Regions from separate parts of the Paenibacillus sp. FSL H8-0079 genome, predicted to be linked through region 1. Evidence: riboswitches for the same ligand, from Rfam matches in the RefSeq annotation. Region 1 holds a riboswitch; each other region holds the start of a gene.
What was found. Region 1 has a riboswitch for S-adenosylmethionine ahead of metA (homoserine O-succinyltransferase). Riboswitches for the same ligand answer to the same signal wherever they lie in the genome.

Region 1 (11,145 bases):
GGTATGTCTAGTTCTGTCTTTCCAAGTATTCTTCTCTTCATCGGTTAGCTAGCCCCTTCCCAGCATGTCTGACTACACAAGTTCCTTCTCATTGTAACAGTTCAATTTCAATATAAAATATCGGCAATTGCGTAAGATGTACTGTTTAATGACCTTGATCTGCGGAAAAATCAAAAAGCCCACCGTCTCTCCAAACGGAGTAGTCGGTGGGCTTGGCTTCATAAACACTCATCTACGATTAACATTTAAAACATGTATAAGCGTAATTTCAAATAATTAATATTAGTTCTGCATTACGAAATCTTCATGCACGGAATTCTCTTCGTCGAACATGCGCACGATGTCATATCGGGTGTTACGTTGTGCCGGAATATAACCGGACTCCCGAATCAAACGGAGAATGGATTCAATGTTAACTTTATATGTTGCACCAGCAGCAGATACGACGTTCTCTTCGATCATCGTGCTACCGAAGTCATTACAGCCAAATTCAAGTGACTTCTTACCGATCTCAGGGCCCATGGTTACCCAAGAGGATTGAATATTCTTGATATTATCCAGCACTAGTCGGCTGATGGCTACAGTCTTCAAGTACTCTTCCGGCGTCTGACGCTCCAGCTTGAGGTTTGTATTATCCGGTTGGAAAGTCCAAGGAATGAACGCCAAGAAACCTTCGGAGTCATACTTGTTCGCAATACATTCGTCCTGAGCTTCACGTACACGGAGCAAGTGCAATGCACGCTCTTCCATCGATTCACCAAGGCCGATAACCATTGTTGCTGTGGTGTTCATGCCGATGCGATGTGCAGTTTGCATCACGTCCATCCAATCCCGCCATGAACCTTTCAAGCGGCTGATTTTCCGGCGTGTGCGGTCATCCAGAATTTCAGCACCACCACCAGGCAGGGAATCCAGTCCAGCTTCGTGAATGGCACGAACAACCTCTTCCAATGTAAGACCATCGGATACTTCAACCATTTTCATAATCTCAGCAGGTGAGAAAGAGTGCATGGTGATGTTCGGGAAACGCTCCTTGATGGCTTTCAACAGGTCTGTGTAATAGCTGAAAGGCAGGTTCGGATTCGTTCCGCCTTGCATCAGAATTTCGGTACCATTCACATCTTCCGTTTCCTGAATCTTCTGGAAAATAACTTCGTCCGGAAGTACATAACCTTCATCGGAACCAGGTCTGCGGTAGAAAGCACAAAAACGGCAGTACACATCACACACGTTCGTGTAGTTGACGTTACGCCCAATTACAAATGTTCTGTATGGTTCAGGGTGCATGCGTTTCATAATGACATTCGCAGCTGCCCCGATTTTGTCCACTTCATTGGATTCAAATAGCTGAATCGTGTCTTCCAAGTCCAAACGTTCGCCCCGAAGGGCTTTATCTAAGATACGGTCTACCGTACTCATCGTAAAAAAGCCTCCCTCATGAAGAGAAATTATATAACGATCCGTCCCAACTTGTTTAAGAGAAGCAAGTTCTGGTGGCAACATCGTATTTCTGTACTCCACATATCGTAACACAGGTTACATGTGAAAAAAAGCACCTTATGTACAGGTGCTTTAAAAATAAGTAAAAATTTTTACATATGGAATCAAATTTATTCGATATTAAACGATACACTTAGGCGTTTTGGGGTACCCACTTTTCCTAGGATTCCTGAAGTGCTTGTTCCAAATCTACAATCAGATCTTCAATGTCTTCGAGACCCACCGAGAAACGCAGCAGCCCATCTGTAATGCCTCGGTCACGGCGAACCTCAGCCGGCATTGCCGCATGAGACATCATCGCTGGGTAAGACAGAATGCTCTCCACAGCTCCCAAGCTTACAGCAACAATGGGTAGCTTCACCCGGTTAAGAACTGCTTTCGCGCGATCGCCTGAACCAACGTCAAACGAAACGACAGCTCCATACCCCGTTGACTGGCGCTCATGTGCCTCACGGCCCGGATGATCCTCCAGTCCAGGATAAAAAACAGCGGTAATATCACTGCGCTCATTAAGCCAAGCCGCCAGTTTGGCTGTGCTCTGTTCGCTGTGAGCCATGCGAGCTCCCAAGGTTTTCATGCCGCGCATCAGAAGCCAGGATTCTTGAGCCCCAAGTACAGTTCCGAGTCCATTTTGCAACTGTTTCAGTTGTACGCCAAGTGATTCCGTGCGAGCAACGGCTAACCCTGCCAGTACATCACTGTGACCTCCGAGAAACTTCGTAGCACTATGTACGACGATATCCACGCCCAGCTCAATTGGACGCTGATAGTAAGGTGTCATAAAAGTGTTATCCAGAATCGTGATCAGGTCATTTTCCTTCGACCAGTCAGTCACAGCAGCGATATCCGTGATTCGCAGTGTCGGGTTGGACGGTGTTTCCATATAAACTGCCTTGGTGTTCGGCTTGAGCGCCGCTTTTACTTCATCTATATTGGTCATGTCTACAAAGGTCGTCTCGATCTGCATACGGCTCAATATGGAAGTAAGCAAACGATACGTACCTCCATATACATCTTCCGTTACAATCATATGATCCCCTGCGGAGAACATCATGAACACACTGGAAATCGCGGCCATTCCCGATGAATAGGCGAATCCTCGCGCTCCACCCTCCAGCAGTGTGATGTAATCTTCCAGTGCCTGACGTGTCGGATTACCCGAACGACTGTAATCATGTTGAGGCGGATTGAAGATATCAAAATGATGGAACGTTGAAGCTTGATAGATCGGTACACTGGAAGCTCCAGTCGTTTTGTCGATCTCATCACCGAAATGAAGCAATTTGGTATTGAATTTCAACTCGGAATTTGGCTTGTTATTGGACTCACTCATGATGCACGCCTCCTTCAACTTCCTGTTGTGCAACGGTAAGCGCATTGCCGAGATCTGCTATCAGATCATCCGCATGTTCAATGCCCACGGAGAACCGGAGCAGACGGTCATCCACACCTACAGCCTCACGAATTTCAAGCGGTATATCCGCATGCGTTTGTACCGCCGGGTAAGTCATAAGAGATTCGACTCCACCGAGACTTTCGGCAAAAGCAATGAGTTTGATATGACGCAGCAATGGTTCAACATAACGTGCATCCTTCACTTTGAAAGAGAAGATACCTGTGTTACCCGTGGATTGTTTATTCTGCACCGCATACCCCGGATGATCCGACAGGCCTGGATGATACACTTCACCCACTGCTGGATGCTCAAGCAAGTATTTGGCAATGGTAAGCGCATTGTATTCATGACGCTCCATGCGAAGAGCCAGCGTTTTCATGCCTTTCATTAACTGGTAAGAGTCACTTGGAGACAACACGGCGCCAATGGAATTATGCAGGAACGCCATTTCCGCAGATAATGCCTCACCCTTGGTTATGATTAATCCGGCTAACACATCATTGTGTCCGCCCAGATATTTGGTAGCACTATGAATGATGATATCGGCACCCAATTCAATCGGACGTTGGAAAAATGGAGTCAGCAACGTGTTGTCAACAATTGTCAACAGGTTGTAACTTTTCGCCCAGGAAGCGACGGCTTCCACATCTGTAATCATCATCAGCGGATTCGTTGGTGTCTCGATGAATACAGCTTTGGTATTCGGTTGACGAACATTCTCCAGTGCTGCAAGGTCATTCGTGTCCACATAACTTGCAGTTACGCCGAAACGAGACAGGATGCGTTCAAGTAGACGATAGGTTCCGCCATACAGATCCAGCGATACAATCAGATGATCCCCTTGACCAAACATGGCAAAGATGGTTTGCAGCGCGGCCATACCTGAGCTACAGGCAAACCCTGCATCACCGGACTCCAGCGCTGCAGCTGCTTCTTCCAACACTTTGCGTGTTGGGTTGGTCGTACGAATATAATCAAACCCCGTGCTTTGACCAAGCTTCGGGTGGCGAAACGCAGTGGATTGATAGATCGGAAAGTTAATGGCGCCTGTTACCGGTTCATTGATGGACCCAATTTGTGCTAAGCGGCTTTCGATTTTCAACTTGTTGTTGTCTTCCATTGCTGCATCCTCCTGTAATCTCGATTAGATTTGCGGGCCAATATCGTAAGGTGTTTCTTGATACACATAGTAATTGAGCCAATTAGAGAATAATAAGTTGGCATGAGCACGCCAAGTAGCCGGTGGCACACGGGAAGGATCATCATTCGGATAATAATGTCTAGGTAATGCAATATCCATCCCTTTCGCTGCATCCCGGTCATACTCCCACTTTAATGAGAAAGGGTCATACTCGGCATGTCCTGTAGCAAAAATCTGTTTGCCGTCTTTGGTAGCAACCAGGAAAATACCAGCTTCCTCGGATTCAGCCAAAATCTCTAATTTCTCATTCTTTTCAATATCTTCGCGTCGCACTTCCGTATGACGGGAATGTGGAACGTTGAATACTTCATCAAATCCACGCAACAACGGAACATGAGGCTTGTTGATGGTATGTGGGAAAACCCCAAAACACTTCTCATCAAGCGCAACCTTGGGTACATCGAAATGATGGTATAAACCTGCCTGGGAAGCCCAGCATATATGCAGGGTTGAAGTCACATTGGTTTTGGTCCATTCGAAGATCTCCTGGATTTCATTCCAATAGTTCACGTCTTCGAAATCCATCTGTTCCACAGGGGCACCCGTAATGATCATTCCATCGAAACGACGATGCTCAATCTCATCGAAGGTTTTGTAGAACAGATCCAAATACTCCTGAGACGTATTCTTCGACGTATGGGATTTGGGATGTACCAGAACGACATCCACCTGAATGGGCGTGTTTCCCACCAGACGAAGCAATTGTGTTTCGGTCGTTTCCTTTGTGGGCATCAGGTTTAATATAGCGATACGGAGTGGACGAATATCCTGCTGGTATGCAGAAGTTTCATCCATGACGAAGATATTCTCTCCTTCAAGGACTTCTTTTGCTGGTAGCGTATCGGGTATTTTGATTGGCATGGGTAGTCTAACTCCTCCTTGTGCATAAATAGATGCAGCCACTGCTGGCTTGATGTCTTCACATCAATACAGTTGTAGGCTGCCATGAGCTTGTCTACAACCATTGGATTGAAGTTCCATCCAAAGTTACGACAATCTCAAGTTCCTTAGCGAAAATCACTGCTGAGAAGTCGGGGCATATGACAAAGACCTTCCTCGGATTTCGAGAAAGGTCATATGTAAATAGATATGCGCCTCTCTCATCTCTCAGTTACAACAGTGCCACTTGACACTTGGTCGCTGCAAGAATTAGCACCGTGCGGTATACCGCCGGTTGCCGGGTTTCATCGGGCCAGTCCCTCCACCTACTCTTGATAAGATTTCGCTGTATTAGATTGTAATTTAATGTGGTTCACCGTCTACTTTATTACATTAATGCCCTCACGTCAAGTTGCAGTTCTACGTCTGCTTTCCAGATCGGAACCGTTCATCATCCGTTGTCATACACTGCCTCAGGGCGCGAAATAGACACATTTTTGCGCTTGAAAGCACCTTGTACCAGCGGTATACTAAACAAGGTGTTATAAACCCTTATGTGAGAGGTGACATATTAAATGGATGGCGACCCGAGGCCTGACTGGCAGCCGAATTCCGACAAACTGCATAGAGAATTGACATCAGCATGCCGGCAGCGGGACGTGACTTCCGTTTGATTATATAGTGAACGCAGCCCTGATCTCCAGGCTCCGCTGCCGACCGGCTGATTTGTTCTTTTTGCGCCCATAATGATAATATCCGCCAAGTTGGCGGGTGCAGAAGGAGTAGATTAACAATGAAAATCCGGTTGGTTAACAACGGTGTATTTATTCCGGTGGACGACATTCAGCAGGCGCTGACTCCACCAGCGGAAGGATTTTACTGGATTGATGCGGACGTAGACGATTTGGCGGTACTTCAGCCGCTGTTCTTGATGCATGATCTGGCAGTGGAAGATTGTCTCAGTGATGAAGAACAACGTCCGAAGATTGAAATTTATGAGAACCATTACTTTATTGTGATTAATAGCATCCGTTTTGATGATGAAGAGATTTTTCTACGTGCGGTGAACTTGTTCCTCGGCAGACATTTCATTATTAGTGTTACGAAGCAGAAGGTCAGCGAATTGCGCACCCTGAAGCCCATCCTGTGGGAACAGGAAATCAGTACACCGGATCGTCTGCTCTACCTGCTGGTTGACTTGATTGTTGATAATTATTTCACCGTAGGTGACCGAATTGAAGCTCGGATCGAGAAGCTTGAGGAAGACATTCTGATGCACACCAAAAAGTCACATCTGAATGAAATCATCGGACTGCGCAGTGAGATTCTGTGGCTGAAAAAAGTCCTTGGACCTCAGAAAGAGGTCATTAATACACTGAACAAAAAAGATCTGCGTCTCATCGATGATCAACTGCAAAAGTATTTCAGTGACATCTATGAGAATGCTGTAAAAATATCTGAAACCTTTGAAACATATCGCGACCTGATGGGCAACTTACGAGAAGCCTACCAGTCCAGTATTGCGAACCGGGCGAATGAGATCATGCGTGTGTTTACTGCCATTACCACGGTCTTCATGCCGCTGACGGTCATTACGGGTATATACGGAATGAACTTTACGAATATGCCAGAGCTTAACTGGAAATACAGCTATTTTGTTGTGATTGGCCTGATGGTAACACTGGGCCTGAGCATGTTCTTCATTTTCCGCAAAAAAGACTGGGTATGAACTCGTATGAAATAACAAAGACGAAGCGCTCCTGTGGGAGAAACGCCTCGTCTTTTTTTCATTTCCTTCACCTAACCAACATTCTGCTCTGTCTCTGCATGCCGACGAAAACGGATTCGAATCATGCGCAGTCTTTCATAGACCTGCTCCAGACTTCCTCCGTCAGGCTTCTCTCCTCCATACACCTTATGTAATACTGGCTTCAGGAACGTATCTCCCAGCTCCTCATACGCGCTCCATACGGCCTCTTGTTCGTTCTCTGGCATAACTGCCAACTCTACATCAAGAAGACAATCGGTGTCATAACCTTCAAGATCCAGTGTCTCTAACAGCTCAATCAACTCACGTCGGGATAATCCGGATCGATTAACAATCTCCTCTAACGTAAAACCTTCCTTCATGCCTTCAAGCACTTGCTTACGCGTGGTGAACTTGTCGAGTTCCTGTTTGTACTTCTGCTCTCTCTGCTTGTATAACCAGCTCTCATACTCTTCTTCCTTCAGCGCCGTGTATACCCAGTCCAGCGGGAATGTCGTTGAACGCTCCAACCCGTTCGTAATCTCCATCCATTCCGTACCATACTCGGTTGCTTTGCTCTCTCCTACGCCGGGCAGTTGCATCAGCTCATCCATGGACTGTGGAACAAAGGCACTGATCAAACGCAGCAGACGATTTGTTGCAATAAAATACGGTGCCTTCCGGTCAGACACAACTCTCTTCCTGCGCCATGTGCACAGATCCGTATATAACTGCTCGTTGCCGTATAGTTCACTATAACAATGGAGCCGCTGCCCACCATAACTGCGTGACTTCAGATCATCATTCTCGTGGAATAACCCCTGCAACTGCGGTCGGTACCCCTCACTCATCTGTATGGCAAGCTGATGACGGTAGATATGAAGTAGCTCCTCCCAAGAGGTCCCTTCGTACCAGATGCTGTCCTCACGTTCTCCTTCCTCGTAGCGACTCCATCCCAGCTGCCAGCTATCGTCCTCTTCCCCAATCCATAGCTGCGCATACTCTGCATTCTGATCTGACAATCTGGACAATCTGTTCATGAAAATGACTTCCATTTTCCGTTCCCTCCCTTTGACATTTCAGCCTATACAGGTTAGATATGCTAACTACAGGCAGCAAAAAAAACACCTCTCCTGCAAAATTCATGCAAGAGAGGTGCTTCCTCATTAACCGTACTATGCTGTTGCCCATATCATACCACAATGGTAAAATTCGTCAATCCCTTATTGTACTACTTGTTCAGCGCTAATTTGGCAAGCGCCAGCGAACCACACAGCCCTGCATTGTCACCAAGTCCTGGTGATACAATATACTGGTCAATGTCGGATTGAAGTGCCGGATGCTGAACATATCCTGCAAGCAACTCCTGCAGTTTGCTACGAACCATTGGGAACAGATGCTCCTGCTTCATTACCCCGCCACCCATTACGATTTTCTGCGGTGAGAGAATCAGAACATAGTTCATCAGTGCGTGTGCCAGGTAATGTGCTTCGATCTCCCATGCTTTATGATCTGCGGGCAGTTCATAAGCCGGTTGCTCCCAACGTTTGTTAATGGCCGGTCCTGCTGCAAGGCCTTCGAGACAGTCACCATGATACGGACAGAAACCTTCGTATGTATCCTCCGGATGTCTGCGTACAATGATATGTCCCATCTCTGGATGTGACAATCCATGGACCATTTTACCGCCAACTACAGCACCTGCACCAATGCCTGTACCCACAGTGATATACAGACAGCTCTCAAGACCTTGTGCAGCGCCCCAGGTTGCTTCTCCAAGTGCCGCGCCATTCACATCCGTATCAAATGTCATCGGTACATCAAAATGCTCCTTGAGCTTGCCAATCACGTTATACTGTCCCCAATGTGGTTTCGGTGTTGTTGTGATATAACCATACGTTGGGCTTCCTTCAATCGGATCAATCGGGCCAAATGAACCTACGCCCAGCGCTTCAATGCCTTTGCCTTCAAAAAATGAAATCACTTGAGCCATGGTCTCTTCCGGTGTCGTCGTGGGAAAACTTACGCGTTCCAGAACTTCTCCATTTTCCGTGCCAATACCACATACAAATTTGGTTCCGCCTGCTTCAATTGCGCCTAAGATCGTCATGTTAGTCACACTCCCAAGTTAGTTTAATAGGAATTGATATTATTTTAATTAATGACACTGTAATTACCCTGCTACTTAATCTCCAGCTTGGACAATCGTTTCATCAACGTCTGCCTCCAGCTGTCTGACAGCGCAGGAATGGCCAGCAGCGCCTGAATACCTTCAGCATTTTCTTTCCCCTGATGCATAATTCGATTGGCTTCAAGAACCGTCATTGAGGCTGGATCGGTGTTAATCCGTCGAAATATCGACGAAGGCCTTACCTCCCCTTCTTGCAGTACACGAAAGTAAAAGCCGGTATGTCCACTCTCCTGAAAATAAACAGGTAGCTCCTTATAGTCATACCTCGCACCCAGCTTGAAGCAAGGTTGTCTGGGCTGACTGACCTGCACCGTGGCTTCGCCCAACTCGTACATATCACCAATCCGGACGTCTTCTTCGGCACAGCCTTCAACCGTCAGATTTTCTCCACAAGCTCCCCAGTCCAGCTTGCGATTCATCAGCTGTTCCAGCGCCAGATAACGACTGTAATCGTATACACAAACGGCCTTGTCAGGTCCGCCATGATGCACCAGATCCGCCTGCGCATCCCCTGTCATTCCAGTGAATGACAGGAAAACCGCGTCGGATACAGGATGTTTGACAATGCCGCTCATCACTTCACGCTTCTGCCCAGGGAGCGCCTGCGGCAGTCCTACATTAATGGCCAGAACTGCTGTGTTGCCTCCCCCTGGCTTTCGATCCGATGTGAGTGTCATTTGCATCATCCCTCCCATAATTACTTTCTTTTAACGCACAGAGCCACCAAATACCAGTGCATTACTCAAGAGCCGGCCTGGAGAAGTTAGCATTTTGCCCCCGGCATACATGCCCGAGGATGCACCGCCATCCAGATTCATGGCCTGTTTGGCACCAAGCTTCTGCATCACCGCTGCCCACTCCTTGACTGTCGCTCCAGAAACGGTAGCCAGCATGACAGAACCATCCGCCATGATGGCGATACCACTTCTGGCACCGGATGCGGTAAGAATCTTGGCATCCTTGAAACCTTCGCTCGTCGGATTTACAGCTATCTTACCGTCTTTTACCAGACGTGGTCCTGCTCCAACAGCAGTCACTACATCTTGCCAAGGGATCTCTTTGCCTGCTGCGTTCGTATACTTATAATTCATTTCTACGGTTGAACCAACGGTGAAACGGTCCGAAGAAGACTTCTGATTACCTGTGAACACCAATACTGAGCCATTCTTAGGAATCGCTACATTCGTATTGGGTACTTTTTTGGTCACGACACCTTTTTCCATGACAACCGCAGTGCCACCTTTGAACCCGACTGTAGCACCTCTTTCAGGCGTATACAGCATCGTAATACTGGCATTTGCTGAAGGTGTTCGATTAATAAAGGTGGCATACCAACTGCGTGATTTGCCTTTCGTATCCGTCACTTTACCTGTCAGGCTCACCTGAAGTGAATCCATGATCGCCGAGCCGTCTTCCTTAAATCCGATGGATGTTCCATATCTACCAATATGTATGACCTTACCATTTGCTATTAACATGCCATATGGATCTGGTGCTCCGTTATATGCTTCAAAAAATGCTCCGTTAATGGCTGCTTGTGCTCCATAGGCTTTCACGATCGATGGCAGTGTTGCCGTCTGGCCCACTTGCTTCTTCGCGAGTCCCACCGTAACCGGTGTTCCCTTCGGAATCGTAACCGTCTGTACGGTAAAATTGCGTCCTGCTGCTTTTACTTTCTGTACTTTGGTGCTAATTGCTGCTTTGGCATCCACTGTCTGTGGCGCACTTACTGCTCCCGAAAGAATTACGGGTAAGGCCAGGACGAGGGCCATAGCCCCTGTCCACCACTTTTTACCTGTTCGTACGTTCTTCATGTTGCTCACCCTATTGCCACTCCCATCCAAGAGCCAAGGCTCTTCATCTCAAGTTGTTCAAACTTGTCCATCACCATATCCGGATCAAGACGCAATTCACAGGTATCCAGCGCACAGGCAACCGGAACAGCACAATGAATCTCTGCCAGTTTGCGGGACAGATGAAGCATGTCCAAATCATTCTCAATCTTGTTACGCACCGAAGGGGTTAGCTTATCCATGTTGCTCAAAATCCCTTCAATAGAGCCGTATTCCTGTACAAGTTTCAACGCTGTTTTCTCACCAATCCCCCGTACTCCGGGATAATTGTCGCTGGCGTCTCCCATCAGACCCTTCATGTCAATCACTTGACGAGGTGTCAGTTGTTTCTCTGCCATGAGCGTCTCAGGGTTGTACACCATGTAGTTGCCATGGCCT
Region 2 (11,145 bases), 3.3 Mb from region 1:
CATCATGCGGCTTTGCCTGCTCCATATGATCTTCAGCATTAGTGTGTGATGACTTTAGCATCATGAGCCAGTGCTATTTTCAGCATGCCATATCGGTGTTCGTGACTCATCTCGAATAGCCATGGGCGACGTGGTGCGGTCAGATAACCGAGACAATCCCGAGTCTGAAGCCAGTCCTGTCTGGTAATCGGCTCATAAGGCGTGTCTCCCCATACGGCGAGAAGTTCCGGACTATACAATCGTTGCCCTTCGGGTAGCCATTCTTCATCTAGTAGCTCTTGAGCATAAAGTGTATGATCACCTGCCTCATCTTCATGATGGGTAAACAGGCCAGGCCAATATTCGGCACGTGAGCCACGATGGGGAACCGAACGTGCGAACTCCAACACTTGTGTGTGTACTTGCTCTACGCCAAACAACAGAGCATACAGGCCTTTGCCAAACAGAATGCGCTCATCCAGCTTGCCGAAATGTTCAATAACCCGTCCTGCAAGCCCCGCTTCTCGTCCAAGAGGAAAGACGATATGATTCAGACCCGCCAGATTGTGCAGATGGAATGCGGGTTTGGAAAGTACTTCTTTTTGAAAATAAGGATGCTGCACCACCCGGCTCTCGATATAGTTCTGCTCATTAATAATTAATGCCACACTTAGCAGTGAACTGCACCGTTCCAGCCAAAAGCGTTCCCAAAATGGCGTCATGAACGCCGATACGTGAAAGTGTGACAAGAGATGAAAACAGCTTCGTCCGATCCGGCGACTGTTCATATACAGTAGAAGCTGGGGATATGCATCCTGGAAAATGAGTGCGTTACACCGCTCCAGCAGTCGATACATATGCTCACGATCGCTTTGATTCTGTAAATTATGCATCAGATCACTCTGAAGATCTGTCATGTGATATCCGCCGTTGCGAGAGACCATATGAGCCAGTAGCGCCCAATGCAGTTCGGGATATTGCTCGTAGCAATCCAGATAGGCTGCCGTGCGAGTGATGTTACTCCGATTATGCTCTTGGGTCAGCGTCTTAATTTCTTCAAGGATGATACAATCTTCTTCACAGACAAGTGCACTTTGGACCTGATCAGTTCGTGCAAAAGACTTGCCGCTGGCAGGCAACAAACGCTCGACCTCAGACTGTAGGGCAGCTGCCGTATCTGTGTCCCACTCCATGTCACGCAATGGGTGACGTAGCTGTGCTGAAGCTTGCCAGGCTGCCTGTTTACCACGCCAGACTTCCCGGGCAGCACCCGGAATGGAACGGACCATCTGCAGGAGGGACCCGTGATGTTGTGCGCTGGAAGAATCGGTTCTGGTGGAAGTCATGATGTGACATCCTTTCATGATGTTCTGGGTTTAATTTCACAGACCATGTGGTTTATTCTAAGTATGCGCTGATTATTTGACTTCCACTCGCCAATTTGCTTCACTTAGGTTAAGACAAGGTACAGAAAGGAAGATGAACCTAATGGAATCAATTACATCCAAACCGGCATTTGATGTAGCCATTCAATCCCCACGTTTAACGATTGCCGTATTCAAGGCTGACTGGTGTGGAGACTGCAAATACATCGATCCGTTTATGCCTGAGGTTGAAGCGAAATATGCACGTGAACTGACTTTAATTGAGGTCGATGTAGACCAGGTTGGAACCGTTAGTGAAGAGCAGAACATTCTTGGCATTCCGAGCTTTGTGGCGTATACAGATGGCCGCGAACTCGTACGGTACGTGAACAAGCTGCGCAAGTCGAGAGAAGAGATTGAGCAGTTCTTAGATCGCGCAGTTGAAGTGTACAACACGATCCATAAATGATAATAAAAGCATGACAGGTTCATGTTGTAAAAGGGTATACTAGATGAAACGCCATTTCTCTTGAAATAGGGAAATGGCGTTTGTGTGCTCAGGATTCTGTTTAAGACACAATTCAACTGGCATATCCCTCAATTACATATCCCAAATGACCTGTGGGTCATTATTTCACCAGACGTTAACATTTTGTCACAAAGCGCGACGTCAATGAACATTTTATCCGGTATAATGAGTTTAGTTGTGAAATAAGTGTCAAAGTATCGAAACAAGCGGAGAATATTCTTCGCCATCTTAAACCAACAGCGGGTGAGAAAAAATTGAAGCACTTAACTTTATTTAAATGGTTAACCGTATTAACCTGTCTTGTCATGTTTCTGGCCACTTTTGGTGGAGGCATCGTAACCAAAACGGAATCGGGCCTTGGCTGCGGAACGGAATGGCCTTTATGTAACGGAAAACTCGTTCCGGCACATACTGTGGCTTCACTTATTGAATATTCCCATCGCGCTGTAAGCGCACTGGCTGGACTGTTGTCCATTGCCTCGTTTGTTGCTTTTCTGCGGTTCGGTAAGTCACGCCGTGACCTGCAATTGTTTTCTTTCTTAACCTTGGTATTTGTTATCGTCCAGGGAATCATGGGGGCTTTTGCCGTCGTTTTCTCCCAATCTTCAGCAGTCATGGCACTGCATTTCGGCTTTGCGTTGATCGCTTTTGCTAGTTCTCTCATGATGGCCTTGGGCATAAGGCAGGAGGCAAAAGATGGTGGATTGGAGCGCCTGAATAGATACCCTCGGGTTACTAAAAAATTCAGGAATCTGGTCTGGTTCTCCACGGTTTACACGTATCTCGTTGTATACACAGGTGCATTTGTGAGCCACACGGATTCTGCAGGCGGATGTTCCGGATTTCCACTCTGTAATGGGCAGATTATTCCTGAGCTTTCGGGTGGGGTAGCGGTTGCGTTTGCTCACCGTGCTGCGGCTGCGTCGCTCGTAATTGTTATCGCCATTCTGGGTCATTTCGCTTACCGTAATCATCCGGATAACAAAGAAATGCGTACCCTTGGTGTGGTATCCGTTGTTCTGATTCTGATGCAAGTGGTCATTGGTATTTTCATGATGGTGACGATGAGCCGTCCGGAAGTATACATGTTCGTGGCCCTCGCTCATATGCTGGATATCGCCATATTGTTTGGGATTTTAACCTATATGAGTTTCCTAGTGTACAAGCTACATCGCCCGGCTAATCGTTTCTAAATTCCGTTGAAATTGGAACGACTCTTGGGTTAAACTTGAAAGTCCACCATCCAGTGATGTACATCATTGGACAGGTGGACTTTGTTTGATGTCAGGGGGATCAGGGCAACCTATGGCAAGTAGCAATTACACGTATACTCGGAATGGTTATGTATGATGGTGATGAATCTTTGTTGATGTGGAAAAGAGGAGGTTAGTTATGCTGCGAACGTTGCTCGGGGAAAAGCCGCGTATAAACGAAGGGTTATTGAAGGAAGCGATGGAATCCATGGCGCATACGCTCGAGCTGTTTCAGCGACAAATGCATGTGGACCATGATCCCACGCATGACTATCGGAAACTGTATGTGTGGACGCAGGGACTCATCTCCTCACTGGATGAACTGGAGCAAAGCTGTTTCGCTGCTGCTCATTTTCGCAAAAAGGTCGTTGCAGGATCTACGGACGATATGACGCAGGCAGAGAAAGCCGAGTATGCCCGATATGTTTATTTCTATAAAGATGGGTTCATCCGTTGTTTTGCCATTCTGGATAAAGTCGGCACGGTATTGAATGAAATATTCGAGCTGAATACCTCAAATACAAAAGCGCATTTTTCTTATTTTACCGTGTTAAGGCAGTTCGATTATGCGACGCAGCATCATGACCTTGCTTTGCGGTTGATTCAGATCAAGGATTCATATCGTGAACCGATGAGTAAGCTTCGCAAACGACGTAATATGGAAATTCACTACATGAACTCTGAAATGCATGATGATTTGTGGCAGTTACACCAGACGTTGCAAGGGAAAGTGAAATTGGAGGATCTGGATCAGCATGTGCATGAAATGCGTCAGGGCGTGGATATGGTGTGTGAAACGTTAAGTACTTCATACGGCTACATTAATCAGATATGGCTTAAGCGAGGTAAGAAACGTTAACGCAGTAAAATAAATGAAATAATTCCCTTTGACAAATCGGAATACTTGGATTATACTGAGTTTCAGATCGAATGGTACATGAATATCATTATTTTTACAGAAGTTTCTGAACTTTCGAACAGTATATAACATGAACTACATGAACTTATAGAATCTTACAACCTCATATTTCTTATCGAGAGCGGCGGAGGGACAGGCCCGATGAAGCCCGGCAACCGATTTATACTGAATGACACATGTGTCATTCGTTATAGATGTTAGGTGCTAATTCCTACAAAATGGTGCAAGACACGATTTTGGCAGATGAGAAGGTAAATTCACGTGAAGAGCCGTCTTTGTATCTGCAAAGGGGCTCTTCTTTTTTTGTACGTAAAGGGGAGTTTTCCTTTCTTTCGGGTAAAGATACATGTAGGTGGTAGGAAGGGGCAAGTGCTATTGATTGAATTAAAAGGATTGACCAAGACGTATGGTAAAGGGGCAAAATCCACAACAGCGTTATCCAATCTGGATTTGAGCATCTGCAAGGGTGAAATTTATGGCGTCATTGGCCATTCCGGAGCAGGTAAAAGTACACTGATTCGCTGTATTAATTTGTTGGAACGTCCAACGGAGGGTGAAGTATGGGTCGACGGAGTCAACCTGACTGACCTGAGTAAAACTGAATTGCAGCAACAGAGACGCAAGATCGGCATGATTTTTCAACACTTTAATCTGCTATCCTCGGCATCGGTATATGACAATGTGGCTTTTCCACTAAAGCTTGTAAATACACCTAAGGAAGCCATTGATCGCAAAGTGAAGGAAATGCTCGCTCTGGTTGGCCTGGAGCAACACAGCAGTAAATATCCGGCTCAATTATCTGGTGGACAGAAACAACGTGTTGGGATTGCAAGAGCGCTTGCGAGTGATCCGAATGTACTTCTCTGTGATGAGGCTACTTCGGCACTTGATCCGCAGACGACGAATTCAATCCTGAAATTATTGCTCGACATTAATGAAAAGTACAACCTCACGATTGTGCTGATTACACATGAGATGCACGTCATCCAGAACATCTGTGACAAGGTTGCTGTCATTCATCAAGGTGGCATTGTGGAACAGGGACCTGTAACAGAAGTATTCCTGAAGCCGCAGCACGCCATTACGCGGGACTTCACGATGCGTGACCATGAAGCTGGACTTGCTCTGGAAGAGACCGCTCTGGCGAATGCAAGCGTTGAATTGCAGGCAGGTGTTGCTTCTAAACTAGTGAAGATTTCCTTTCTGGGTCATAAAACATATGAAGCGATTTTGTCCAGAACGGTACGTAAGACAGGTGTGGATTTTGCCATCCTGCAAGGTACGATCTCTACGATCAAACAGGTTCCTTATGGGCAGTTGACCGTTCGATTCGAGGGTGAGTCAGATGCGATTGAACGGACCATATCCGAATTGACCGCAGAGGGACTTGATGTGGAGGTGCTTCGTTAGATGGATTTTTCAACCGTACGTTGGGAAGAGGTTGGTAAAGCTTCCATAGAGACACTGCAAATTTTGGGTGTATCAGGCTTGTTTACCGTTATCTTTGGTTTACCACTCGGAGTTCTGCTGTTCATGACAGCCCGATCTGCTTCGATTAAGTCACGGGCAGTGTACACGATACTATCCCTGATTGTTAATATTTTGCGCTCAGTCCCATTTATCATATTGATTGTTGCACTTATCCCATTTACTCGTATACTCGTCGGTACTGCTACCGGGGTGCTCGGCGTTATACCTCCTTTGGTTATTTCAGCAGCTCCTTATTTTGCCCGTTTGGTGGAAACTACTTTGCGTGAAGTCGATCGGGGTGTCATTGAAGCTGCACAGGCGATGGGTGCATCGACCGGACAGATTGTAAGACGGGTGTTACTGCCTGAGGCGTTGCCTGGTCTGCTTGCTGGTATAACAATTACCATCGTTACGCTCGTCTCCTATACGGCGATGGCGGGCATGGTCGGTGGTGGAGGTCTGGGAACACTGGCAATTAACTATGGATACTTCCGTTATCAGAATGAAATCATGATCATATCCGTCGTGTCGATGATCATTCTAGTGCAAATTCTCCAGATGGCTGGAGATCGCTTGGTTACATTTTTCACCAGGAAATAACACATAGATTACATGATGGTTATGCAATAATGCGGACGCCACATGACAAAAATGATTAGAGAAGGGGTTTTACACATGAAAAAATGGTCTTTTGCTCTACTTAGTCTTATGTTGATTGCGGTTCTCGCAGCTTGCGGAAACAACAAGGACGCCGATAGCGGCGCAGACAATTCAGCAGGTGCACCTCGTACAGTTGAATTGAAAGTTGGAGCTTCACCTACACCACACGCAGAGATTCTGGAAAGTATCAAGCCTGAACTGGAAGCACAAGGTATTCGTTTGCAAGTCGTAACGTTCAATGACTATGTTCAACCCAATCAGCAACTTGCTGATGAAAAATTGGATGCAAACTTCTTCCAACACCAACCTTACCTGGACACAGAGAATAAAGAACGTGGATTCAACCTCGTTGCTGTAACACCTGTTCATGTTGAGCCTTTTGGCGGATACTCCAAAAAGATTAAGTCTTTGGATGAACTGGCAGACGGCGCAAAAGTAGCGATCCCGAATGACCCATCCAATGGTGGACGTGCACTGTTGTTGCTCGCGAAGGAAGGCATCATTACGCTGAAAGACAACACAAATATCACTTCTACGATTCAAGATATCACAGCAAATCCGAAGAACCTGGATATCATCGAGCTGGATGCAGCTATGATGCCTCGTCAATTGGATGAAGCGGATCTGGTATTCATCAACGCTAACTATGCGCTCGAAGCGAACCTGAATCCGGCGAATGATGCTTTGCTGATCGAAGATCTGCAAGGTAATCCATACGCTAACATCCTCGTTTCCCGTGAGGACAACAAGGATGCAGATGCGATCCAGAAACTGGCTGCTGCTCTGCACTCCGAAGAAGTGAAAACATTTATCGAAGAACGTTATAAAGGTGCAGTTGAACCTGCAACTGAATAATTCACGATATGTATGATATGATGTGAAGCTATTAAGAAATAAGCCGTATATCTCTCCAGAAGAGATATACGGCTTATTTTATGTTTCCTAATCTGTGCTGACGTGGGAATCAACAAGGGTCAGGGTGGGAGTAGACCAACTGATGCTTGGTCTTATCGTATGTTGGTTCGATTTCCCAACCTGTTATGTGTGTTCTATATTCAGGATCGAGCTCTCTGTTGTCTTCTTCTGTGCCACGGATATAACTGCTTAACAGTTCTTCGGCACTTAAATTTTGATCGTCATCATGGATATGACCGGTCTTCACATACTCGAACACGACATACCACGAGCCGAATTCACTATTGCTGGTTAGACTTCCGATTTCGATCAAGATCTATAAGGAATCACAGGTTGATGATTCCTTATAGATAAGCGAGTTGTAGGAGGAGGATAAATCTTTTATACTGGATAGTGACTGCTCTTTGAAGAGGGGGATGAACGTGAAGGGAAAGATTGCCCTCATAACGGGAAGTGCCAAAGGTCTTGGTAAAATGACAGCCCTCAGTCTGGCAGATCAAGGGTGTCATATTGCCCTCAACTATGTACACAGCAGAACAGAAGCTGAGGCTTTAAGGGCTCAGATTACAGCCAAGGGTGTGCGGTGCATTGCCATCCAGGCGGATATATCCAAGGTTGAAGATATTGCTTCATTGGTTGAACAAGTGGAAGACAAGCTGGGCAGCATTGATATTTTGGTGAATAACGCAGGGCCATTTGTCCGTGAGCGTCGATTATTTGCGGATTATGCTGAAGATGAGGTTCAGATGCTTGTGCAGGGAAACCTGCTGGGACCGATGTTGCTCGATCAACGTGTGTTGCCGGAGATGAGACGCAAGCAATGGGGACGCATTATCCATTTTGGCTTCAGTCATGCTGGAGAAGCGAGATCTTGGCCTCATCGCGCCGTATATGCGGCTGCGAAGGTAGGTCTGGTATCTTTTACGAAGACACTCGCCGTTGAGGAAGCTCCTTATGGAATTACGGTTAACATGGTATGCCCAGGAGACATTCGTGGTGCGAACAAAGAGAAAACGATTGATGAGATGGCAGGCATCACCGACGAGGAAACGCCAAGAGGGCGTCCTGGCAGCGGTGAAGATATTGCACGAGTGATTACGTATCTGTGCCTTGATCATTCCGATTTTATAACAGGTAACATTATGGATGTATCTGGAGGACTTGATCCGATTCGTCCGACCATACAGCGCGAGGATACTTAAGGTGAGTTGAGGATTGTACGTAGAAAACTGGTCAAGGTGACAGTGAGAAATGGACTCTCTGCATATGCACACAAAAAAAGAGCCCTCCGCTTCATGCGAAGCGAAAGGCTCTTGAGGTTTATTTCGTGAAGGATTGATTAGAATACTTGTACGACTTCTTGTACACCCTCAACTTCTTCGAGAAGGGCGCGTTCAATCCCGGCTTTTAAGGTAATGGTGGAGCTTGGGCAACTGCCGCAGGCACCGACCAGTTTCAGCTTAATGATGCCGTCCTCCACGTCGACCAGTTCCACGTCACCGCCATCGCGCTGCAGGAACGGACGAAGTTTATCAAGCACATCAGATACCTCATCATACATGGTGCTTTGTGCGTTTTCGCTCATATTGTTCAACTCCTTTCCTTCCTATATTATATTACAAATGGCCACAAATTAAAATGGTCAAACAAAGCAGGTGAACCTACATGAGACCGATTATTGAATTTTGTGCCAATAATATGCATTTTGGCACAGATGAAGTCATGGATCAACTGGAAGAAAATCCAGACTATGATGTGATTGAATACGGCTGCCTCACCAACTGCGGCCAATGTTCTATGACTCCATTTGCACTGGTGAATGGCGAAGTTGTCATCACAGACAAAGTGGAAGATCTATATAACGCCATTCTGGCCAAAGTTTCCGAAGCCGATGCCTGGGATGAGCTCGATCTCGATTAACCGAGATGGCGCTTGGACATCCAGAGCACACCACTTTTCAAAATCCGAGGTACGCGTCCCATCATAGACGTTTTGCCCATCAGCCCGAACCCAGACTTCTTGCCGAGTGCACCGAGTGTGCCACGAAGCTTGAGTGGATGTGGATTGGGCTTTTCGCCTTTCCAGAGGGCATGCTGAATATGGGCGATCTGCTCACCCTGCACTTCGGCAGCTTGACCGCTAGGTGCATAAGGGACACTCGCACAGTCACCAACGACATATACATCGGTATATTCCGGGATTTGGTAGTATTCATTCAGGACGACACGACCTTGAGGGTCTTTGGTTACGTCCAGATCCTGTACCACTTTTACGGGCTGAATGCCTGCAGTCCACACGACAGCATCCGTTAGGATCTGTTCATCCCGATTAAATATCGCATTTGGTTCAACACGTGAGATGGCGATATGCCCGCGTGTCTCTACCTGATGTTCGTTGAACCATTCATGCACATACACGGACAGACGTTGCGGGAAAGCGGATAATACACGTTCACCACGATCCAAAATGCTGATGTTCAGATCCGGTCTGCTCTCACGAAGTTCGGCTGCCATCTCGACACCACTTAATCCGCCGCCAACGATATGCACATTGCCATAGGCTTTGACTTCATTAAGGCGAAGGTAGGTCTCGCGTGTTTTGCTGAAGCTCTGAATGGTACAGCTGTAGTCTTCGGCGCCTGGTGTATTGTGGAAACGGTCTGTACAACCAAGTCCAATGACAAGTTTGTCGTACACGAGCGGGTCTTGGCCTTCAAATTCAATCTGACGCTGTTCCAGGTCAATCGAAGTAACTTCTCCATAACGGTAAGTGACTTTATCGCTCACTGGAAATTGGATACGCAGGTCGTAATCAGATACGGTTCCTGCTGCGAGTGCGTAATATTCTGTCTTTAATCCCTGAAAGGGGCTGCGGTCCACCAAAATAATTTGTGTATCGGATGGAATTTTGCCTTCCAGAAGTTCCTTGATGATGGTGAGGCCGCCATAGCCGCCTCCAAGAATGACGAAATTTTTCATGACTCGGCTTCCTTTCTGCATCAGTCCCACTGAAATGGGGCTGTAACCTGTGGAGCAGCTATGTAATAACATAGCTGCTCCTTTTGTTTGGATTTGAATAAATGAAAAATAGGAATTGAAAATTGAAGGTATACTTCAGCAGTTGGCACCACTCGAATTCAAACGTCTCCCTATAATGAAAGTAGCGTCCTGGAGTGATGCTGTGCAATATTAGTTTTAGATGCTGCTAATATACTATTCGTACACTTGAATTTCATTGTAGAACGTATCACGTTCTACCGGAATGCGTCCTGCACCCTTAATTAGCCATATGAGCTCTTTACGGGTGAGGCCTTCAGGCGTTAGTGCACCTGCTGCATGACTAATCCGTTCGCGAACAATCGTGCCGTGTGCATCCGAAGCACCGAATCCAAGGGCGACTTGAGCCAACTGAGGACCGATGTTAATGAAGTAGGCTTTGATATGATCAATGTTATCCAGCATCAAACGGCTGATCGCAATTGTTTTGAGATCTTCATAGGCCGAGTTACGACGCATAATGCTCGCGTTTTTACTTTTTGGCTGCATGGAAAGCGGGATAAAGACCATGAATCCGTTCGTCTCGTCTTGCAATTCACGAATCTGCGCCATATGGTTAACGCGGTCCTCATAGGATTCAATCGATCCATACAACATCGTAGTATGTGTACGCATGCCCAGGTTATGAGCTGTGCGGTGCACCTCAAGATAACGATCCACGTTCGCTTTGTCCACACGCATTTTTTTGCGATATTCATCCGACAAAATCTCAGCGCCGCCGCCAGTCAATGTTTTCAAACCCGCTTTTTGCAGCTCCTGTAGAACTTCCTTAATACTGAGTCCGCTGATGCGAGTGAAGAAATCGATCTCGGCTGCCGTGTAGGCTTTCAGCGTAACATCCGGATATTTCTCGTTTAAAGCACGCAGGGAATCGACATAATACTGAAAAGGAACATGGTTATTATGTCCGCCTACAATATGGAACTCTCGTACGCCTGGATGAATATGCTGTTCCACATAATCAATCATTTCCTGACCGGACAACGTATAAGAACCATCT
Region 3 (11,145 bases), 2.9 Mb from region 1:
TAATATATTGCAGATAGCGGTTCCTTATACAGGAACCGTTTTTTTGTCGTTCTGTACATAAAAAAACGGGAATTATTGTGATCAAACGGGGACACAATACTTTGGAATACCTGCAGCTTCGTCATGCAGAGAAATGTTGGGGTGGGAACATGTGGTCAACAATTGTGTCCTACGTGCCGGAAAGTCCCATATGGATTCAGGCATTCTTGGTCTTTATCATTCCGATTGGCATTACCTTGACCATGCGCTGGATCAATGCTGCCATTAAGCGTGGAAGCTTCTCTCGTTCGAAGCAACCGTCCATATCCTCGAAGGATATCTCGCCAGCAGCCGCAGGGCAGGGTCAGGGAACCGAAACAGGTAACTATGCCAATATTAAATTAACTGAAAAGTACAATACAAATCTGACTAGTGTAAAAGAAAGCTTTGGACTCAATTCAGATGTGCATATTCGGGAATTTACCATTAGGGGTACGAATACACGGGCTGCGGTCATATATACCGAAGGCCTGGTAGATCAGGACTTAGTTGATGATCATTTAATTACACCATTGATGTTAGAAGGCATTCCTCTGCTTAAGCAGGAGGGTTTCCTTCATCCGGACAACGCACATTTACTGTCGGCATACCTGCAAAATCAATTGCTTCCAGTCAGTTTGGTTGAGGAAACCAAGTCTCTCCAAGAGCTCGCAGTTGGCGTGCTTTTTGGTAAAAATGCACTGTTAGTTGATGGTTTGCCAGGTGCTTTATTAATTGGAGCACATAAGATCAAAACACGAGGTATGAATGAACCCTTGTCAGAGGGATTGCTTCGTGGACCACGTATTGGTTTTACAGAGCAATTAAGCGATAACACAGGCATTCTGCGTCGTTATGGTACGGATCAGAGTCTTTTTATTCGAAAGTATGAAGTAGGTTCGCGGATCAAAAAAGATTTGGCGATAGCCTATATTCAGGATATTGCCGATCCCAATCTCGTGGCTGAAGTCTGCAAACGAATTGAAGAGATGGACATGGATTCGATGCTGGAATCTGGATATGTGGAACAACTCATTGAAGACAGTACCCTGAGTCCTTTTCAGCAGGTACTGAATACGGAAAGACCTGACCGGGTCATTGGCGCTTTGCTGGAAGGTCGGGTGGCTATTTTATTGGATGGAACGCCATTTGTGCTGGTTGTACCCGTGACCTTCAGCATGTTGCTACAATCTCCCGAAGATTACTATGAACGCTGGATTCCTGGAACCTTTTTGCGAATGTTGCGTTTTATGGCCGCCATGTTGGCATTGCTTGCTCCTGCACTGTATATCTCGTTTATCTCGTTTCATCCGGGACTTATCCCGACCAAGCTGGTATTGACGATTATTGAAACGCGCACGGGAGTACCGTTTCCTTCGATCATTGAAGTACTGATCATGGAACTTTCGATTGAGATTCTGAGGGAGGCCGGAATCCGGTTGCCTAAACCGATTGCGCCCGCGATGGGGATCGTCGGAGGTTTGATTATCGGCCAAGCAGCGGTACAGGCGGGTATCATAAGCCAATTTTTGGTTATTGTCGTTGCGGTTACAGCCATCTCCTCCTTTACGATTCCTGTCTATAGTGCAGGGTTAACGTTGCGGATTCTGCGATTTGCCGCCATGTTTAGTGCAGCTATACTCGGACTGTATGGCGTAGTTATGTTCTTCCTGCTTGTGTGTACACATCTGGCACGACTTTCGAGCTTTGGCGTGCCATATGTTGCCCCAGCAGTTCCTTATCACATGAATGAATGGAAGGATTTCGTTATCCGTGCTCCGTTAAATATGATGAGGTTGCGTCCCAAGATGACAAATCCGATAGATAAGGATCGAAAAAAATAATTGAATTGCTATCTACAGAAGGACTGGAGGTGAACTAAAGTGAGTGACTCCCAAGGAAAGCTAACCACGACGCAGGCCGTTGTAATTATTGTCAATTACATGCTCGGTGCCGGGATATTGACGTTACCTCGAACGACCAGCAAGGCTGTCGGAACACCAGATGTCTGGATTTCCATCATCCTGTCTGGACTGATTATTACTGGTATCGGAATCATTATGGTTACCCTGTGTCGCAGATTTCCGGGGAAAACCGTGTTCCAGTTCACCCGTGAAATTACGGGGAGCTGGATCGCTTACATACTGGGCGGTGCCATGATTATGTATTTCATGGTCATTGCCGCTTTCGAAATAAGAGTCATGGCTGATGTGACAGGAATGTATCTACTCGAACGCACCCCCACTTGGCCGATTGTGATGGTCTTCATGTGGATCGGTATATATATGATCTCAGGTGGACTTGGTGTCATTGTTCGTGTGTTTGAGATCATTCTGCCGATTACGATCATCATATTTGTCATTGAAATTCTACTTAGTAACCAGCTATTCGAGATTGGTAATCTGAGACCTGTGCTCGGAGATGGGATTATGCCTGTTTTCAAAGGACTGAAGCCTTCACTACTGTCATATACGGGATATGAGGTGATGTTAATCATGACTGCCTATATGAAAAATCCGAAGAAGAGCAATAAGGCGATGAGCTGGGGGATACTCGTATCCACCATTATTTATTTGATCACGGTTGTGATGGTTATAGGCAGTTTATCGCTCGATGGGATCAAAACTCGTACCTGGCCAACGCTGGATTTGGTAAGAAGCTTCGAGATTCAAGGTCTGATATTTGAGCGATTTGAGTCTTTGTTGCTTGTTATCTGGATTATGCAAATTTTTTCGACAACAGCGATTACACATTACTGCGCTTCGGTGGGCATTCGTGACTTGTTTCGCACCAAAAAAATCAAAGGTATTATGTATGGTCTGCTTCCGGTCATTTATGTGACAGCAATGATGCCTAAAACGGTGGATGATACCTTTGCACTGGGGGATATGCTGGGCAATGCATCCGTGTTGTTATTTGCCATCTTACCTCTGATACTGTTGTTGTTAAGTCTGGTTCGTAAAAAAGGAGGCAAGCATGCATGATTCCATTCCGTATGCTCTTACGTGTAGTATCTGCCTTGTGCATTCTGTTGACGCTATCTGGATGCTGGAGCAGCCGGGAGGTAGAGGATTTAAGTCTCTATGTTGGTCTTGGAATCGATGTCGGCAAAGAGACACAATTTGAGAAAGACATCGCTGCTCAGGGAGGTACATATCCAAAGAAGAACTATGTGACCGCTACGGTGCAGATCGCTCCAGGTTTCTCCAACAGTCAATCGAGCCAGCAATCCGGTTCGCCTTCTTCCGGCAAAACATCCTATTCCAATGAACAACTTTCTGGAGATTCTTTGCTGCAAATCTTCCGTCAGTTTGCGTTAAGGCGGGATCGGCCTCTCATCGGACATCATCTGAAGGTGATCGTCATCTCCAAGGATATTGCCAAAAAATATGGTTTGGACCAACTGCTTGATTTTGTCCTTCGAGATAATGATATACGTCCCAACTGTCTCGTACTGATAAGTCATCATCGTGCGGTAGATGTGCTATCTTCGCAGGACCCTTCTCGAATTCCAGCTTTCTATCTAACAGGGATCACGAACAATTCGTATCTATCCAACAAAGTCCTGGAACCAGTGTTGTTATCCAAGCTAGACGCCCAAATGCAGTCCGGTTCCAGCTTCCTGCTCCAGAATGTATTGAATTCGGATGGAGAGGACAAGTTCTCCGGAGGCAGCATATTCGATGGGAAAACGACCAAATTCCTCGGAGAACTTAGTCAAACGGATCTGGAAGGTTTATCGTGGCTCAAGCCCAAAGAACAAGGAGGGGTCTTGAAGACACACAACAAACAGGGATTCACCGTTGTATATGAAATAAAGAAGAAAAAAGTGAAAATCATTCCCAAAGTGGTTGGCAATGATATTTCATTCGATGTGAAGATTGAATCCCAAGGCTGGCTGATGGAGGACTGGCGTGCTCCCGAGGAAGAGGAAAAAGGTGCTTACCTCAGAGAGTTGGAAAAGGAATTTTCTGATCTGGCCGAACAACAGATTCGACAGGTGTTATACAAAATTCAGCATACCTATAAAGCTGATGTGGCGGATTTTCGAGATAGCTTGCGTATCAAAGAACCAAAAACATGGAAGAAAATCAAAGATGATTGGGACCAAATCTTTAGCACTGTACCGATTACGTATGATGTAAAGATCACGATTACCAATCCGGGCTCTTCCACCGAATAGCGTAGAATGGGACATTTATTATTTAAATGTTGACACATTCATGATAGATCGCTATATTAGTAAAAAATCATTTTCTTATCCAGAGAGGTGGAGGGACTGGCCCTTAGAAACCTCAGCAACAGATCTGAAGGATACTGTGCTAATTCCAGCGGGTGAAAGCCTGATAGATAGGAGCGTTTGTTTTTATTTGTCAGTAACGGCGCACTCTTTAGGAAGAGTGGGTCTTTTTTGTTTTTTCTGGATGAAGAAGTAGGGGAGCAGCAGGTATGGAGAACAACAACGACAAAGGGCATTTTCAGCGGAAAATGCAGGCACGGCACGTAGTCATGCTCTCTCTCGGTGGAGTGATTGGAACGGGTTTATTCCTCAGCTCGGGTTACACGATTCAACAGGCGGGACCAATGGGAACCATTTTGTCTTATCTGATCGGAGCGATCGTTGTATATCTGGTGATGCTCTGTCTTGGTGAACTATCTGTTCACATGCCAGAAACAGGAGCGTTTCATAGTTATGCAGCCAAATATATCGGTCCAGCAACAGGCTACACGGTGGCTTGGTTGTATTGGTTAACCTGGACTGTTGCGCTTGGCTCCGAATTTACAGCCGCGGGACTGTTGATGCAGCGATGGTTTCCATCGGTAAATGTTTGGATATGGAGTGCGCTCTTTGCACTAATGATTTTCCTGTTCAATGCCTTAACGGTGAAATTATTTGCGGAATCCGAGTTCTGGTTCTCATCTGTCAAAGTAGTGACTATCGTAGTCTTTATTATGATCGGTGGCGCAGCCATGTTCGGATTCATTCCGATGGCGGATGCTGAACCGGCTCCGTTTCTATCAAATATTACCGCATCCGGGTGGTTCCCTCATGGAGCTACAGCGATACTGATGACTATGCTTGCTGTAAACTTTGCATTCTCCGGTACCGAATTAATCGGCATTGCCGCCGGGGAGACGGAGAATCCGGAGAAGACGATACCGAAAGCGATTCATACAACGCTGTGGCGTTTGGTTATTTTCTTCATCGGAACGATTGTTATCTTGTCTGCCTTGCTACCTATGTCGGATGCCAGTGTACTGGAAAGTCCGTTTGTAGCCGTAATGGAGCGAGTGGGAGTCCCCTATGCAGCAGACATTATGAACTTTGTTATTCTGACGGCGATTCTCTCTGCTGCCAATTCAGGCCTGTATGCTTCGTCGCGGATGCTCTGGTCTCTGGCTGACAAAAAAACGATCTCCCCGTGGTTTGCCAAATTGACCAAACAGGGTGTGCCATTGAATGCACTTCTAATCAGTATGGTTGGTGGTGCGCTGGCTTTGCTGTCCAGTGTCATTGCGCCAGGTACCGTGTATATTACACTGGTTTCCATTTCAGGTCTGGCTGTCGTTGCGGTATGGATGAGCATCAGCGCTTCCCAGTACATGTTCCGCAGACAGTATATCCGGGAAGGACATGCGGTCAAAGATTTGGTCTACCGCACACCGCTGTACCCGGCTGTACCAATTATTTCATTTATATTATGTCTGGCTTCATGCATAGGTATTGCTTTTGACCCGACACAGCGAATTGCACTGTATTGTGGGGTTCCATTTATCGCAGTGTGTTACGCCGCTTATTATCTGACAGAACGTGCGAACAAGAAAAGAGGACAATTACATGACGCAAGCACAACAGACTAATCCCATAGAACAGATCCTACGTGAACACTCAGTCATGATTCTGGATGGAGCGCTGGCGACCGAACTTGAACAGCATGGATGTGATCTGGATGATCCGCTCTGGTCTGCCCGTGTGTTAATTGAGAATCCAGATGTCATCGTTCAGGTCCATGCGGATTATTTTCGAGCAGGAGCCGACTGTGCGATTACATCCAGTTATCAGGCGACGGTGGATGGTTTCCGCAAGAGAGGGATTGGTGAACAGGCAGCACTGGAGCTGATCCGCAAGACGGTGGAGCTGGCTGCACAGGCGAGAGATGACGTGTGGGCAGAAGTGCAGAGTGATTTAGTAGGAAGAGAAAGTTCGACAGGTCAGCTTGTAGAAGCTCCTTCGGTACGTTCCCAGAACGTGGAGCACGAGGAGCATATAACAGATCGTACAGTAGATCGCGAAGGAGATTGTTTTCGTCCACGTCCAATTATTGCCGGGTCCGTTGGGCCATATGGCGCCTATCTGGCGGATGGTTCAGAGTATGTGGGACATTACGGCGTGTCGGATGAGACACTTGTTGCATTTCACCGTCCGCGTATGGCGGCGTTGATTGAAGCGGGGGCTGACATTTTGGCTTTTGAGACCATTCCTTCGTTGCAGGAAGCACAGGTGCTGGTTGATCTACTGAAGGAGTTTCCTCATGCGTATGCTTGGCTATCTTTTTCTTTAAAAAACGGGACAAGCATCAGCGAGGGTACACCACTTGAGGTATGTGCACAGACGTTTGGCTCCGAGCCGCAGATTGTGGCGATTGGCCTGAACTGTGCTCCGATGGAAGTGGTGACGGAAGCCGTAGGTATTCTCAGCCGTGCCAGTGACAAACCTGTTATTGTGTATCCGAACTCGGGAGAAGTGTACGATGCAGCAACGAAGACGTGGAGCGGACAGGGTACTTGTGGCAGCATGAGTGATGCTTCGGAGCAGTGGGTTGCTGCGGGCGCGAAAATTATTGGCGGCTGCTGCCGAACAACGCCACATCAGATTGGTGCACTTGCGAAGAAATGGCGGAAGTAGATCATATCATTATGAAAAGCCTTTCCACATCTAAAATGTACCCTATAAGATGGACACTTTGAAAAAAGCCCATCTTATAGGGTACTTTGTTTATAATGAAAAAAAACGATGTTGGAGCGGAAATGTTATGACGAAAAGATTACTGACGAAGAAAGAACAAGAACAACTAAAACGGAATCCAAATGTGATCGCTGTTAGTGAAAAGGCGATTACGTATACCGATGAATTTAAGCGCCATTTCATTGCACAAAATGAACAGGGTAAACTGCCACGAGACATTTTTGAAGAAGCGGGCTTAGATGTTGAATGTATTGGTTTAGAGCGTGTCCGTTCTTCTGGAAAACGTTGGCGTGCTTCGTATCGTGAAGCGGGTGTAGAAGGCTTACAGGATACACGTAAAACGAATTCAGGTCGCCCTTCGGAACGTGAATTAACATTAGAACAAAAGATTGAACGATTAGAAGCAAAAAATCAATTGTTACGAGCGGAAAATGAACTGCTAAAAAAGCTCGATCTACTCGAAAGGCAGATGTTGAAAAAGAAATAAAAGTGGCTGTAGAGCTGAAGTTTGAACTCATTTATCGGACGATCAGAACGTATAAATTGAAGCGGTTGGTCAGCTATCTATGCGATATTATGGAAGTATCACGTTCGGGTTATTACAATTACTTCACTGAAAAATCAGCGCAAAAGCGTATAGCTGAAGCCGAAGCAGATGAGATGGTAAAGGAAATGATTTTAAAGGCCTATCGATTCCGTGGACGTAAAAAAGGAGCACGCCAAATTAAAATGACATTAGAAAATCAGTACAAGATGACGTACAACTTGAAGCGGATTCGTCGGATCATGAAGAAATTTGAAATCATCTGTCCCATTCGAAAGGCTAATCCAGCCCGTAGAATGGCAAAAGCAACGAAAGAACATCGCACATGTCCAAACGAATTACAGCGCAATTTTAAGCCAGGCGAGGCGGGAAAGGTGTTATTAACCGACATCACCTATTTAACGTACAAAGGCAACCAGCGAGCTTATTTATCAACCATGAAAGACGCACAGACGAATGAGATTTTAGCGTATGAAGTGTCTTCTTCGTTACGCATAGACATTGCGCTGAACACGCTTCATCAATTGAAGAAACACCGACATATCACAAAAGATGCGTTAATCCATTCCGATCAAGGCTTTCATTATACGAACCCACAATTCCAATCCGTAGTGAAAAAAATGGGGTTAACTCAATCCATGTCACGACGAGGAAACTGTTGGGATAACGCTCCCCAAGAATCATTCTTTGGGCATTTTAAGGATGAAACGAATATCAAAGAATGCGAAACATTAGAAGAAGTAAAACGAGAAATTAAGAGTTATATGACGTACTATAATCATTATCGAGGGCAATGGAATTTGAAAAAGCTGCCGCCTGTAAAATACAGACAGCAGCTTCAACAAGTTGCCTAGTTTTTTTTCAAAATGTCCTTTACAAAGGGTACACTTTAATCCTATAAAGGAGTGGAAAGGCTTTTTTTATTGTGTTACTAGATCCTTATTACATTATTCGATAACCAGCATACGTGGTGATGTTTCCCGAATGATTCGGGAAGAAAACCATGAGCCAAGACCTGCTGCAATGATGCTTAGGAAGGCGAACAGTATCATTTCACCCCAATTCAGAATCAATGGAAGTTGCACGATACCATAATTGGAAAGGACCATTTCGAGCAGAAGAGGTAGCACATATACGCCTACGAAAATACCCAGTATTGCTCCTATGGCGGACAACACAACCATTCCCAGGGTGAGCGATAATCGGATTTGACGGGATGTCATCCCCAGCGATTTGTATATCCCGTACGTTCTGCTCTCTTTGCGAATATTGATTCGACAGGTACTGAAAATAATGATGAAGGTCACAACGATGAACAATAATCCAATCAGGCTTATGGGATAGATTAGGATATTAGCAGCTTCCGCATAGACTGAATCGAGCAACGTCTTCTGGGTGACTATCGAAGCGAAATCTTTAAATTGTTCATTCAATTCCCCGGCAACCTTATCCGCTTGTGCCATATCGTTTACATTGATGAAGATGGCATCAAATTCACCATAACCAGGGTTCACACTTCTCATGGCATCGATGGTGATTCGGCCTGAAACAGACATGTTGGCGATCGCCTGATAGATGCCTGTGATGAGGAATGTACGCTTTTCTCCTTCAATATAGATGTCGATGAGATCACCGAGATCTTTGTTTGATGTTTTGGCTACACCTACACCAATGGCAATTTCATTTGCGTGCTGTGGGTTATCCCCTTTTAACGTTTCGAATCCAAGCTCCTGATAACTCCCGTCCAGTACACTCAAGTTGAGACTGATGGATTGGCCCTTTACTGTTGTTGAAGATTCCGGGCTAATTACACCTGTGATGTTCCCTTGCCAGCCTACATTGCGGATCCTCAAATCCTGCGCTAACACGTGCTTAAGTTCAGCCTTGGGGAAGTTACTTTTGTTCACTACGACTGCTGCGATGTTGGCATTGTCATATCCCCATTTGGCTGCTGTCTGTTCAATTCCGATTATACTGGTCAGCAGCACATATCCCAAGACTAGTACGGAGGAAGCTATGGTGGTCAGTAAAAGTGTGAGAACAGAACTTTTGGTGTTTTTGAAAACATGTCGAAGTCCAAGGACCGCGGTCACAGGCATTCGTGTGAAGCCGACCCAGTGTGCCCATGGCGAATTCATTTTTCCAGCCATCCGGCTGTTATCTGTCTCCGACATACCATAACGAATAGCCTGCACGGGCTGTATGCTACGTGCTTTTTTGGCGTACAACACAGTGAACAGTATCACTAGCGCAAATAGAAGTACACCAGCCAGTATGGTCGCGTCCAACCCTTGGACTGGAATGTTCTGATTATCGACTCGAAGAGAGGATACGGATATATTAATGATCCATTTGGATATCCATACACTCATTGCAAGCCCTGGGATAATGGCTACGATGGACAACAACGCATATTGAATAACATAGGTGCCTATCGTTCTACGGGAAGTCAGACCGAGTGATTTGAGAATACCTATCGTTCTGTAATTGGCCAGTATGGCATCCGAAATCGTGAATCCGATGGTCATTAAAGCGATGGAGAGCATGACAACGCCCATGAAGATCATCATGAAGCCAATAACCTGGTTAATAATCAGATAAAAAGAGGAGATCGCTTCGAATTCCATTTTGGATTCTAGAAACGGAGTGCCTGTCTCACGATTGTATCGTTCCCAATACACCGAATTCATGCTGTAATCGTTAAAATGGATTCCTATCATGTGATTCTCGTTACCTGTGAGCGCCGCGAGATCACGTTGATAATCGGCTGGATTCATCCAGACCCGTGCTGTATTTGAGAAAGGGGCTCCGTACGGTACATCGATGACAATGCCGGACACATTCAGATTCAGTGTTTGTGAGCCGGTTTTGAAGCCAATGGTATCGCCTACCGAGATATGATAGCCATTCGCCATGGACGTTGGAATCCAGACGGAACCTGGCCAGGGAATCGTGCGGGGTGTTCCACTTGAGAAAATAAGTTCATCCACACCCCATGGCGGCGGAGGCGTATTAAACATGTACAGGTAGAGGTTAGGAACATCCGTTTCATCAAAAACGATGCCTGACAATGTACGATACGTTAGCAATGGAGATACCTCAACGCCATCTTGGGAAGCCCACCAGTCGTGTACAACTTTCGGGTCATTCAGTCCTTTCTCAAACGTCAGGATCTGATGAGATCCATGGGTACGGGTATGCATTTCCTGAAACTGATTGCCCGTGTTCGCCAGTATGACAATAGCTGTGGATACAAGAAGTGTCGAGAGTAGCAGGAGTAGCGCAATCAACGTATTTTGTATTTTGTTCCTGATCAGATACGACAAGCTAAGTTTGAACATGACTGCCATCGTTATTCCTTCCCCGTAACCAAAGCGAAGATGATCGCTTCACGATCTTGAATTTGATGATCGTCATAGGTATTGAACTCAAGGATTCCGCCTATCTTGCCGTCCTGAATGTAGATCAGGCGATCTGCCCGGCAGGCGGCTTTAATATCATGCGTAACCATAACTACGGACTGTCCTTTCCGGTGGATATCCGTGAGGATATCGAGAACGGCTGTGCCATGTTCCAGGTTCAGGCTTCCGGTCGGTTCGTCCGCAAAGATGATATC

Region 2: linked by a shared signal. The riboswitch ahead of MHI06_RS24260 (methionine ABC transporter ATP-binding protein) and the one ahead of metA (homoserine O-succinyltransferase) in region 1 are both predicted to bind S-adenosylmethionine.
Region 3: linked by a shared signal. The riboswitch ahead of mmuP (S-methylmethionine permease) and the one ahead of metA (homoserine O-succinyltransferase) in region 1 are both predicted to bind S-adenosylmethionine.

The regions. Positions count from the first base shown of each region.
Region 1 covers NZ_CP150300.1:1,986,256-1,997,400, reverse strand. The annotation lists gene MHI06_RS09110 (aldo/keto reductase) at 1-41, opposite strand, end outside; gene mqnC (cyclic dehypoxanthinyl futalosine synthase) at 283-1,419, opposite strand; gene MHI06_RS09100 (PLP-dependent transferase) at 1,661-2,833, opposite strand; gene MHI06_RS09095 (PLP-dependent transferase) at 2,826-4,016, opposite strand; gene metA (homoserine O-succinyltransferase) at 4,041-4,958, opposite strand; SAM riboswitch class I at 5,195-5,318, opposite strand; gene corA (magnesium/cobalt transporter CorA) at 5,770-6,705, shown strand; gene MHI06_RS09080 (HRDC domain-containing protein) at 6,777-7,778, opposite strand; gene MHI06_RS09075 (ROK family protein) at 7,955-8,833, opposite strand; gene MHI06_RS09070 (MOSC domain-containing protein) at 8,905-9,591, opposite strand; gene MHI06_RS09065 (phosphodiester glycosidase family protein) at 9,622-10,728, opposite strand; gene MHI06_RS09060 (5'-3' exonuclease H3TH domain-containing protein) at 10,734-11,145, opposite strand, start outside.
Region 2 covers NZ_CP150300.1:5,426,813-5,437,957, reverse strand. The annotation lists gene MHI06_RS24280 (DUF2515 family protein) at 39-1,325, opposite strand; gene MHI06_RS24275 (thioredoxin family protein) at 1,468-1,812, shown strand; gene MHI06_RS24270 (heme A synthase) at 2,127-3,065, shown strand; gene MHI06_RS24265 (Cthe_2314 family HEPN domain-containing protein) at 3,265-3,984, shown strand; SAM riboswitch class I at 4,154-4,294, shown strand; gene MHI06_RS24260 (methionine ABC transporter ATP-binding protein) at 4,420-5,454, shown strand; gene MHI06_RS24255 (methionine ABC transporter permease) at 5,455-6,114, shown strand; gene MHI06_RS24250 (MetQ/NlpA family ABC transporter substrate-binding protein) at 6,190-7,029, shown strand; gene MHI06_RS24245 (SDR family oxidoreductase) at 7,512-8,291, shown strand; gene MHI06_RS24240 (NifU family protein) at 8,429-8,674, opposite strand; gene MHI06_RS24235 (YuzB family protein) at 8,755-9,009, shown strand; gene MHI06_RS24230 (NAD(P)/FAD-dependent oxidoreductase) at 9,006-10,067, opposite strand; gene mqnE (aminofutalosine synthase MqnE) at 10,302-11,145, opposite strand, start outside.
Region 3 covers NZ_CP150300.1:5,751,311-5,762,455, reverse strand. The annotation lists gene MHI06_RS25785 (spore germination protein) at 150-1,862, shown strand; gene MHI06_RS25780 (spore germination protein) at 1,902-3,002, shown strand; gene MHI06_RS25775 (Ger(x)C family spore germination protein) at 2,999-4,201, shown strand; SAM riboswitch class I at 4,274-4,375, shown strand; gene mmuP (S-methylmethionine permease) at 4,468-5,880, shown strand; gene mmuM (homocysteine S-methyltransferase) at 5,858-6,925, shown strand; one part of gene MHI06_RS25760 (IS3 family transposase) at 7,053-7,434, shown strand; one part of gene MHI06_RS25760 (IS3 family transposase) at 7,434-8,383, shown strand; gene MHI06_RS25755 (FtsX-like permease family protein) at 8,477-10,879, opposite strand; gene MHI06_RS25750 (ABC transporter ATP-binding protein) at 10,882-11,145, opposite strand, start outside.